DNA from 2 places in the Streptomyces sp. RLA012 genome. Region 2 is predicted to be linked to the other one. Evidence: riboswitches for the same ligand, from Rfam matches in the RefSeq annotation. Region 2 holds a riboswitch; the other holds the start of a gene.
What was found. Region 2 has a riboswitch for cyclic di-AMP ahead of RV986_RS13835 (M23 family metallopeptidase). Riboswitches for the same ligand answer to the same signal wherever they lie in the genome.
Positions count from the first base shown of each region.

Region 1 (4,205 bases), 1.8 Mb from region 2:
ACCGCTTCGAGGGCAAGGTCGAGGTCAGCGAGGTCTCCGGAATCGTCCGCGCCGACGTCTCCGACGGGCACCCCGTCCTGACCGTCCAGAGTCCGGACGGCCGGGCCGAGGAGCTCTCCGCCGACCATGTCATCGCCGCGACCGGCTATCGCGTCGACATCGCCGCGATGGACTTCCTGGGACATGAGCTGCGTACGGCGCTGGCGGTGAGCCGTGGCACCCCGAAGCTCGGCGCCGGGTATCGGTCCTCCGTGCCCGGGCTGTACTTCACGGGATTGCCGGCGGCGGCCTCGTACGGGCCGGTGATGCGCTTCGTGTGCGGTACGGAGTTCGCTTCGCCGCGGCTGGCCAAGCACTTGGCGGGCGCGCACGGGTGAGGCGACCGGGGCTGGTACGGCCGAGGGGCGAGGGCCTGCGGGCCACGCCCCGGGCCGGGCCCAATCTCGCATGGCATAGGTCGAGTTGGGATTCGGGCGGTCACGGTCGGTGGAGCCGCGTCATCCTCTGGAGTGACATCCCGCTCGGTTTTCCTCCGTACCGCCGGCTTCGCCGCGTGGGGGCGGAACGGGACCTCGTACGCCCGGTACGCCCCGTACGGTGAACGGAATTGCCGACGGGATACCGGACGTCGTCCGGTTCGCGCGGGGCCGAAGGGGCGTTCCATCCGTATTCTCTGATCATGGCCGCTCCCACCGCATATTCACTCATCGCCACTGACCTGGACGGAACGCTGCTGCGCGGCGACGACACCCTCTCCGACCGGTCCCGGGCCGCGTTGGAGAGGGTGACCGAGGCGGGCGCCCGGCACCTGGTCGTGACGGGGCGCCCGGCGCCGAGAGTACGACCGTTGCTCGACGAACTCGGCGGTGTGGGAATGGCGGTGTGCGGGCAGGGGGCGCAGCTGTACGACGCGGGGGCGGACCGTCTGCTCTGGTCGGTGACCCTGGACAGGGAACTCGCGGAGACGGCCCTCGGCAAGATCGAGGCCGAGGTCGGGCTGCTCTACGCCGCGGTCGACCAGGACGGCGTGGACGGGCTGACGCTCATCGAGCCGGGGTATGTGATGCCGCACCCCACGCTCCCGGCGGTGCGGGTGCGTCGCCGCGACGACCTCTGGACCGAGCCGATCAGCAAGGTGCTGCTCCGGCATCCCTCGCTGTCCGACGACGAGTTGGCCTCCGCGGCCCGGGGAGCGGTGGGCTCCCTGGCCACCGTCACCATGTCCGGGCCCGGCACTGTCGAACTCCAGCCATGTGGCGTGACCAAGGCGACGGGCCTTGCTCTCGCGGCGGCCCACCTCGGTCTGACGCCCGATGCCACGATCGCCTTCGGCGACATGCCCAACGACATCCCCATGTTCGACTGGGCCGCCCATGGGGTCGCCATGGCCAACGCCCATCCGGAGCTGAAGGCGGTGGCCGACGAGGTGACCCTGTCGAACGAGGAGGACGGGATCGCGGTGGTGCTGGAGAGGCTGTTCCCCATTGGATCCATCAGCCCCATCAGCCCCATCAGCCCCATCAACCCCATCAGCCCCCTCGCCCCTGTCCTCCCCGTCCACCCGGTCAGCACCGTCAGTAAGGCCCGTTGACGTTGTCGATCGAGCCGTAGACCTTCGCCGCGTAGTTGCAGGCGGCGGTGATGTTGGCGACCGGGTCGAAGGGGTTATTCGATGTTCCCGGCACGTGGTAGGCCTTGAATGTCGGGTCGATGACCTGGAGGAGGCCCTTCGAGGGGATTCCGGCCTTGGCGTTGGAGTCCCAGTTGTTGATGGCCAGCGGGTTCCCGGAGGACTCGCGCATGACGTTGCGGTGGATGCCGTTGTAGGTGCCGGGTATTTTGGCCCGGGCCATGATGTCCAGCGACTGCTTGATCCAGCCGTCGAGGTTGTTCGTGTACTTCTTCGCGGAGGCGGTCGTGGACCCCGCCGACTTGGTGCTCGGCTTTGTCGTCTTCTTGGTGCTTTGGATGGTTTTCGTACCCACGGTCAGGGTGAGACCCGGGCGGAGTGTCGTCGGGTCGGCGCCGATGACCGCGCGGTTGGCCTGGTACAGCTTCAGCCAGCCGCCGCTTGAGGGGTACTTCTTCGCGATCGAGCCCAGCGTGTCGCCCGCGACCACCTTGTACGTGATGAGCCGGACGTCGGTCGTGGTACTGGCGGCGGTGACGGTGGCGGCCTGGGCGCAGGTGGCGCCCAGGATCGGGAGAGCGAGTGCGACTCCGCCCATTCCCGCGGCGAGGATGCCGCGGTAAAGGAAGGTACGGGTCTTCGGGCAGCGGTCATTACCAGGTGCGGCCATGTCGGATTCCTCTCCGGCGCCTGCGAGGTGAGCTGTCGGGTTCGGACGGGAGCTGCCCGGCCGCACGGTGTGCGACTTAACCCCTAGCCGTTCCGGAGTCCGGATCGGCGGCTTACCTGGGTCCCCCGCTCCTGCCGCGCGTGTGTCTGGGTCGGGTGGGATTTCTCCGGGCGGCGGCAGGATTGGGCGGTCCGTCCGGATCGACGTGAACGTATGCGAGAGCACATGTCCGGAACAAGCCCTGATTTCCCGGTGTAGATCGCTATCACCTGCACAAACCGAGGGGGGAATTGCCCGATTCTTCCGGAAGGTGACGCTCAACTTGCCTTATGTAAAGGGAGAGTCATTAAGTGGGGGTGGGTCGGTCATGATGTTCGCGCGTGACCCAACTCACACAACCGGGCAGGAATAAAGCGGCAATGGCGGCAACTCGGGCATTACGGTTCGAGCGTCCAGGCCGCCGGGCCTTCGGGCGGGGCCGGGCGCACCACCCACACGGACAGATCCGTGTCGGGGTCGTCGTCGGGGAGCCGGCCCGCATTGGGCTTGAAGTAGAGGCCGTAGGCCCAGTATTCGGGTAGCTCGTGGCACATCCGGTCGGGATACGGGCCGAACTCGTGCCCCGCGTAAGCCCTGTTGATCCTCGCCACCGCTTCGGCCCGTGAGATCCCGAACCGGGTGACCATCTCGTCGGCCATCTCGCGGAAGTACGCGAGCATCCCCTCGTCGAGAGCCATCAGGAACTCACCGGTCCGCGCCATGCTTCTCAGGGTCGCCCATGGCGCCGGCAGAAGACCACCTCGTGGCCGTCTCGTGGCCGTCCTCGCGGATCAGTTCGTCGAAGGTGACGAACTCCCGTGCGCCGCGGCCGATTTCGGGGCGCGTCTCGACCCTCGCGTCCCAGGAGAGTTCAGGGCGGGTGCGGATGGATCGACCGCGTCGAGCGGGTGCTGTTGCGGTGGGGAGCTCACCCCGAGGGGCTCGGACTGCTCCGGCATCCCGAGGTGTTCGGGTGGTCCGGCTCCCCGAGGTGTTCGGGTGGTCCGGCTCCCCGAGGTGTTCGGGTGGTCCGGCTCCCCGAGGTGCTCGGGTGGTCCGGCTCCCGAAGGCGATGCCGGGGTCCGACTCCCTTGCCTGCAAAGGGAGTTCGAGGGAGCCACCGCCGGCCGGGTCCCAGGGGAAGCACGCCTTCGGGCCGGGTTGGGGCCAGATCCAGGGCCAGTACGCCGAGGGTGGAGTACTGAGGGTCGAGTGCCGAGGGTGGAGTGCCGAGGGTCGAAGGGCGTCGGGGGAGGGCCGGACCGTGTCGGCCACTCGGCGGCCGGGAAGGGAGGGGTACGTCGTCGCCGGAGGGCGCGCGTCAGCGTCTCGTGGGGGAAGCCGATCGGCGGGCTCGGAGGGGGACCTCGGTTCGGGTGCTGGTGCGGCCAGGGGTCGATCAGGGGTCGATCAGGGGTCGATCGGGCCGCGTACGTGATCCGGGAGAGGTGCTCGACCAGGCGTCGCGCCGTGCCGCGATGTGCGGGTCGTGTCGGCCGCCCACCGTCAGGACGGCCGCCCGGATCCCGTCGTACTCCTCGTACTCCTCGGTCTCCTCGTACTCCCGGGTCGGGTGGAGCAGCCACGTATGGATGAACGGGTTCCGGCGGGCGGGCGACGTGGGCGAGCGCCTTGGCGGCCCGGCCGTGCAGACGAAGGCCTTGAGCGGTTCGGGCGCGAGGGCCGCGATTCGCAGGGAGGTGAGGCCGCGCTCCCGCTGTACCAAGGGCGGGCGGTCTGCCCGTGGGCGTCCACCCGGATGGAGGCGTCGCCGTGGCCCGCGTATCAGGGGTGGCGTTGCCGGTCGTGGGGCGCGGTCGCGTCGGTGAGGCGGTCCGGACGAGCGATCCAAAGGTCGTCGTGAGT
Region 1 covers NZ_JBWDPA010000002.1:4,809,355-4,813,559, reverse strand. Annotated here, with positions in the region: gene RV986_RS21850 (FAD-dependent oxidoreductase) at 1-377, shown strand, start outside; gene RV986_RS21845 (HAD family hydrolase) at 680-1,591, shown strand; gene RV986_RS21840 (transglycosylase SLT domain-containing protein) at 1,575-2,300, opposite strand; cyclic di-AMP (ydaO/yuaA leader) riboswitch at 2,305-2,468, opposite strand; gene RV986_RS21835 (hypothetical protein) at 2,738-3,061, opposite strand; gene RV986_RS21830 (hypothetical protein) at 3,739-4,065, opposite strand.
Region 1: it holds a riboswitch for cyclic di-AMP, as region 2 does, so the genes downstream of both, RV986_RS21840 (transglycosylase SLT domain-containing protein) here and RV986_RS13835 (M23 family metallopeptidase) in region 2, are expected to answer to the same signal.

Region 2 (4,205 bases):
CTGGACCGGCTCGGCACGGTCGCGGGCCGCGCCGACGAACTGTGCAGGTACGCCGTTCTGTTCGGCGACCCGCAGCTCGCCCTGACCGCCGTGAAGCGCGTCCTCGACATCACCGCCGAGGAGGTCCAGGAGGTCGCCAAGTCCCGCCTGCGCCCCGACAACCGTGCGGTGCTGGTGTACGAACCGATCGCTGCCGAGACCACCGAAGAGGACGAGGAGGCGGCGAAGTGACCGAGCTCGCCACCATGGACTTCCACCCGCGGCCCCAGGCGGGCCGGCCCAAGCCCTGGGCCTTCCCCGCACCCGAGCGCGGCACACTGGACAACGGCCTGACCGTGCTGCGCTGCCACCGTCCCGGCCAGCAGGTCGTCGCCGTAGAGGTGCTGCTCGCCGCGCCGCTGGAGGCCGAGCCCGCGGGCCTCGACGGCGTCGCCACGATCATGGCGCGTGCCTTCTCGGAGGGCACCGACAAGCTGTCCGCCGAGGAGTTCGCCGCCGAGCTGGAGCGCTGCGGCGCCACCCTCGACGCGCACGCCGACCACCCCGGCGTACGGCTGTCGCTCGAAGTGCCCGTCTCGCGCCTGCCCAAGGCGCTCGGTCTGCTCGCCGACGCCCTGAGGGCACCGGCCTTCGCGGACAGCGAGGTCGAGCGGCTGGTGCGCAACCGGCTCGACGAGATCCCGCACGAGACGGCCAACCCGGCCCGTCGCGCCGCCAAGGAGCTCTCCAAGCAGCTGTTCCCGGCGTCCTCGCGCATGTCGCGCCCGCGTCAGGGCACCGAGGAGACCGTCCAGAAGATCGACTCGGGGGCCGTGCGCGCCTTCTACGACCGGCATGTACGCCCGGCCACGGCCACCGCCGTGATCGTCGGCGACCTGACCGGTGTCGACCTCGACGCGCTGCTCGCGGAGACCCTCGGCGACTGGACCGGCTCGTTCGCCGAGCCGCGCCCCGTGCCGTCGGTGACCGCGGACGACACCGGTCGGGTGATCATCGTGGACCGTCCGGGCGCGGTGCAGACGCAGCTGCTCATCGGCCGCGTCGGCGCCGACCGGCACGACCGCGTCTGGCCCGCCCAGGTGCTCGGCACCTACTGCCTCGGTGGCACCCTCACCTCGCGTCTGGACCGTGTCCTGCGCGAGGAGAAGGGCTACACCTACGGTGTGCGGGCGTTCGGCCAGGTCCTGCGCGCCGCGCCGGACGGAACCGGCATCGCGATGCTCGCCATCAGCGGCTCCGTGGACACCCCGAACAGCGGCCCGGCGCTCGACGACCTCTGGAAGGTGCTGCGCACCCTCGCCGCCGAGGGGCTGACGGACGCCGAGCGCGATGTCGCCGTGCAGAACCTGGTCGGTGTGGCACCGCTCAAGTTCGAGACCGCGGCGGCCGTCGCGGGAACGCTCGCGGACCAGGTGGAGCAGTACCTGCCGGACGACTACCAGGCGACGCTGTACCAGCAGCTCGCCGCGACCGGCACCGTGGAGGCCACCGCGGCCGCCGTGAGCGCCTTCCCGGTGGACCGTCTGGTGACCGTCCTGGTGGGCGACGCGGCGCAGATCGAGGAGCCCGTCAAGGCTCTCGGAATCGGTGAAGTGACCGTCGTGACGGCGGAGTAGAACGCGGAACAGAACATGCAGCCGAACGCGGAGTAGAACAGCACGACTCCCAGGGGCCCGGGTGACCGCAGAGTCGCCCGGGCTCTCGTCTGCCCGGACTTGAGCCCCAAGATGTCCGTATTGATAGGGAGGTTGCCTGTCTGCCCTGTGGCATGCACTACAAAAGTCGTGATCCGTTTGTCGATTGAAAGTTGCCCCGTTTAGCGTCGGTGCGGCTGTTCGCCAGGCAGTGCGCCGCGCCCGCGGCACCGGACAGTCATCGCCGAGTCCCCGTACGGCGCGAGCCAGGGGAGCCGGGGACCCACACGCAGTCCCTGGGGTGAATCGGACGCCCTCCCGAGAGGGGATCCGTAGGAGACCTTCCTGCTCCGAACCCGTCAGCTAACCCGGTAGGCGAGAGGGAAGGAAAGGATCAACCTCTCCATGGCGTTCACCTGTGGCCCCGGGAAACACCGGCGTCCGAGCCGCGCGAAGCGCACCACCACGAACGCCGTCGGCGTCGCCGCGCTCACCACCACCGGTGTCATCGGAACCCTGGCCGCTCCGGCGTTCGCCGCGGACACCTCCGTCGAGCAGACCGGGCTGAACCAGGCCGTCACGATCGGTGACTCGGTCGCCGCCAAGATCGACGCGCAGGCCGCCGCCCAGCAGCAGGCCGCCGACGAGGCCGTCGCGAAGAAGCAGGCCGAGGAGGCCGCGCGGAAGCAGGCCGCCCTGGAGGCGAAGAAGGAGCGCGAGGCCAAGGACCGCGCCGCCCGTGCCGCCGAGCGCAAGCGCCTGAACACCTTCGTCCTGCCGATCACCGGCTCGTACATCTCCACCGGCTACAAGACCGGCGGCAGCCTCTGGTCGTCCGGCAGCCACACCGGTGTCGACTTCCACGCCGCGTCCGGAACCTCGGTGCACGCCGTCGGCTCCGGCACGGTCGTCACGGCCGGCTGGGGCGGTGCCTACGGCAACCAGATCGTCATCAAGATGAACGACGGCACCTACACGATGTACGGGCACCTGTCGTCCATCGGCGTCTCCGTGGGGCAGACGGTCACCCCCGGGCAGCGGATAGGCCTCTCCGGGGCCACCGGAAACACCACCGGGCCGCACCTCCACTTCGAGGCGCGCACGACGGCGGAGTACGGCTCCGACATGGACCCCGTCGGCTACCTCCGCTCGCACGGAGTGAACATCTGACGACCGGCGTCAGTACTTCCGAAGCCCCGGCTCACCCCGAGCCGGGGCTTCGTCGTTTCGAACGGCTGTCTGTCCAAAAAATATCCATGGATTCCGGCCCGCCATCGGAAATTCCGGTTCTCTGCAATAGAGTCGGTGAACAAGCGTCAATCGACCGCGTTTCGCGGGGATTAAGGCGGAGGTCCGGTCATGCGCATTCCCGCGCACTCGGTATGCACGGCGATCCGCGACGACATCGTCGCGGGTGTCTACGAGCGCGGCAGCCGGCTCACCGAGGAACTGCTCGCGCGACGCTACGGCGTCTCGCGCGTCCCCGTGCGCGAGGCCCTGCGCACCCTGGAGGCCGAAGGCTTCGTCGTCACCCGCCGCCACGCGGGCGCCTGTGTCGCGGAGCCCACCGAGCAGGAGGCCGCGGACCTGCTGGAGATGCGCATGCTCCTGGAGCCGCTGGGCGCCGCCAGGGCCGCGCAGCGCCGTACCGAGGCCCACCTCAAGGTGCTGCGAGGCCTGGTCAGGCTGGGTCAGGAGCGGGCCAGGAGGGGGAACAGCGAGGATCTGCGCTCGCTGGGCGGCTGGTTCCACGAGACGCTCGCACAGGCGTCCGGAAGCCCCGCGCTGACCTCCACGCTGGGCCAGCTGCGGCACAAGATCGCCTGGATGTACGCGGTCGAGGCGCCGGCCAATCCGGCCGAGTCCTGGGCGGAGCACGGCGGGATCGTGGACGCGGTGGCGCGCGGCGACAGTGAGCGGGCGCGGGCCGTCACGGCGCTGCACACCGAGCGCGCGACGGTCGCGCACCGGCTGCGCTTTCCCGGCGGGGGAGACCGCCCGGAGCGTGTGAGGACTTCGCAACATCCCGTAAACATGACGGGCCTGCGGCATTAACACCGGCACCGTATACAAAGAGGAGTAATTCGCGGGGGATTACTTTTGCTGCCCGCAATTCGAAAAAGCGAAGAGCCCGCCCGATGTTTTCAGGCGAGCCCTTCGATATGTGTGCCGGGCGATGTCTTTTGGTGTGAAGACCGCCGCCACGATCAATTGACGACCTCCGCCGGGCGGGATCTTCAGACGGTCTCGGGGAGCTCCTCGAGACCCTCGGCCACCAGCTTCGCCAGCCGGTCGAGCGCGGCGTCCGCGCCCTCGGCGTCGGAGGCGAGGACGATCTCCTCGCCGCCCTGGGCGCCCAGGCCGAGGACCGCCAGCATGGAGGCCGCGTTGACGGGGTTGCCCTCCGCCTTGGCGATCGTCACGGGGATACCGGAGGCCGTGGCCGCCCGGACGAAGATGGAGGCGGGACGGGCGTGGAGGCCCTCGGCCCAGCCGACGTTGACGCGGCGCTCAGCCATGTGATGCTGCCCTTCGGTGTTCAGGGTTGTCTAGACCAGTGTTCCACAACGT
Region 2 covers NZ_JBWDPA010000002.1:3,014,735-3,018,939, reverse strand. Annotated here, with positions in the region: gene RV986_RS13845 (M16 family metallopeptidase) at 1-231, shown strand, start outside; gene RV986_RS13840 (M16 family metallopeptidase) at 228-1,616, shown strand; cyclic di-AMP (ydaO/yuaA leader) riboswitch at 1,867-2,027, shown strand; gene RV986_RS13835 (M23 family metallopeptidase) at 2,040-2,804, shown strand; gene RV986_RS13830 (GntR family transcriptional regulator) at 2,994-3,689, shown strand; gene RV986_RS13825 (HPr family phosphocarrier protein) at 3,872-4,153, opposite strand.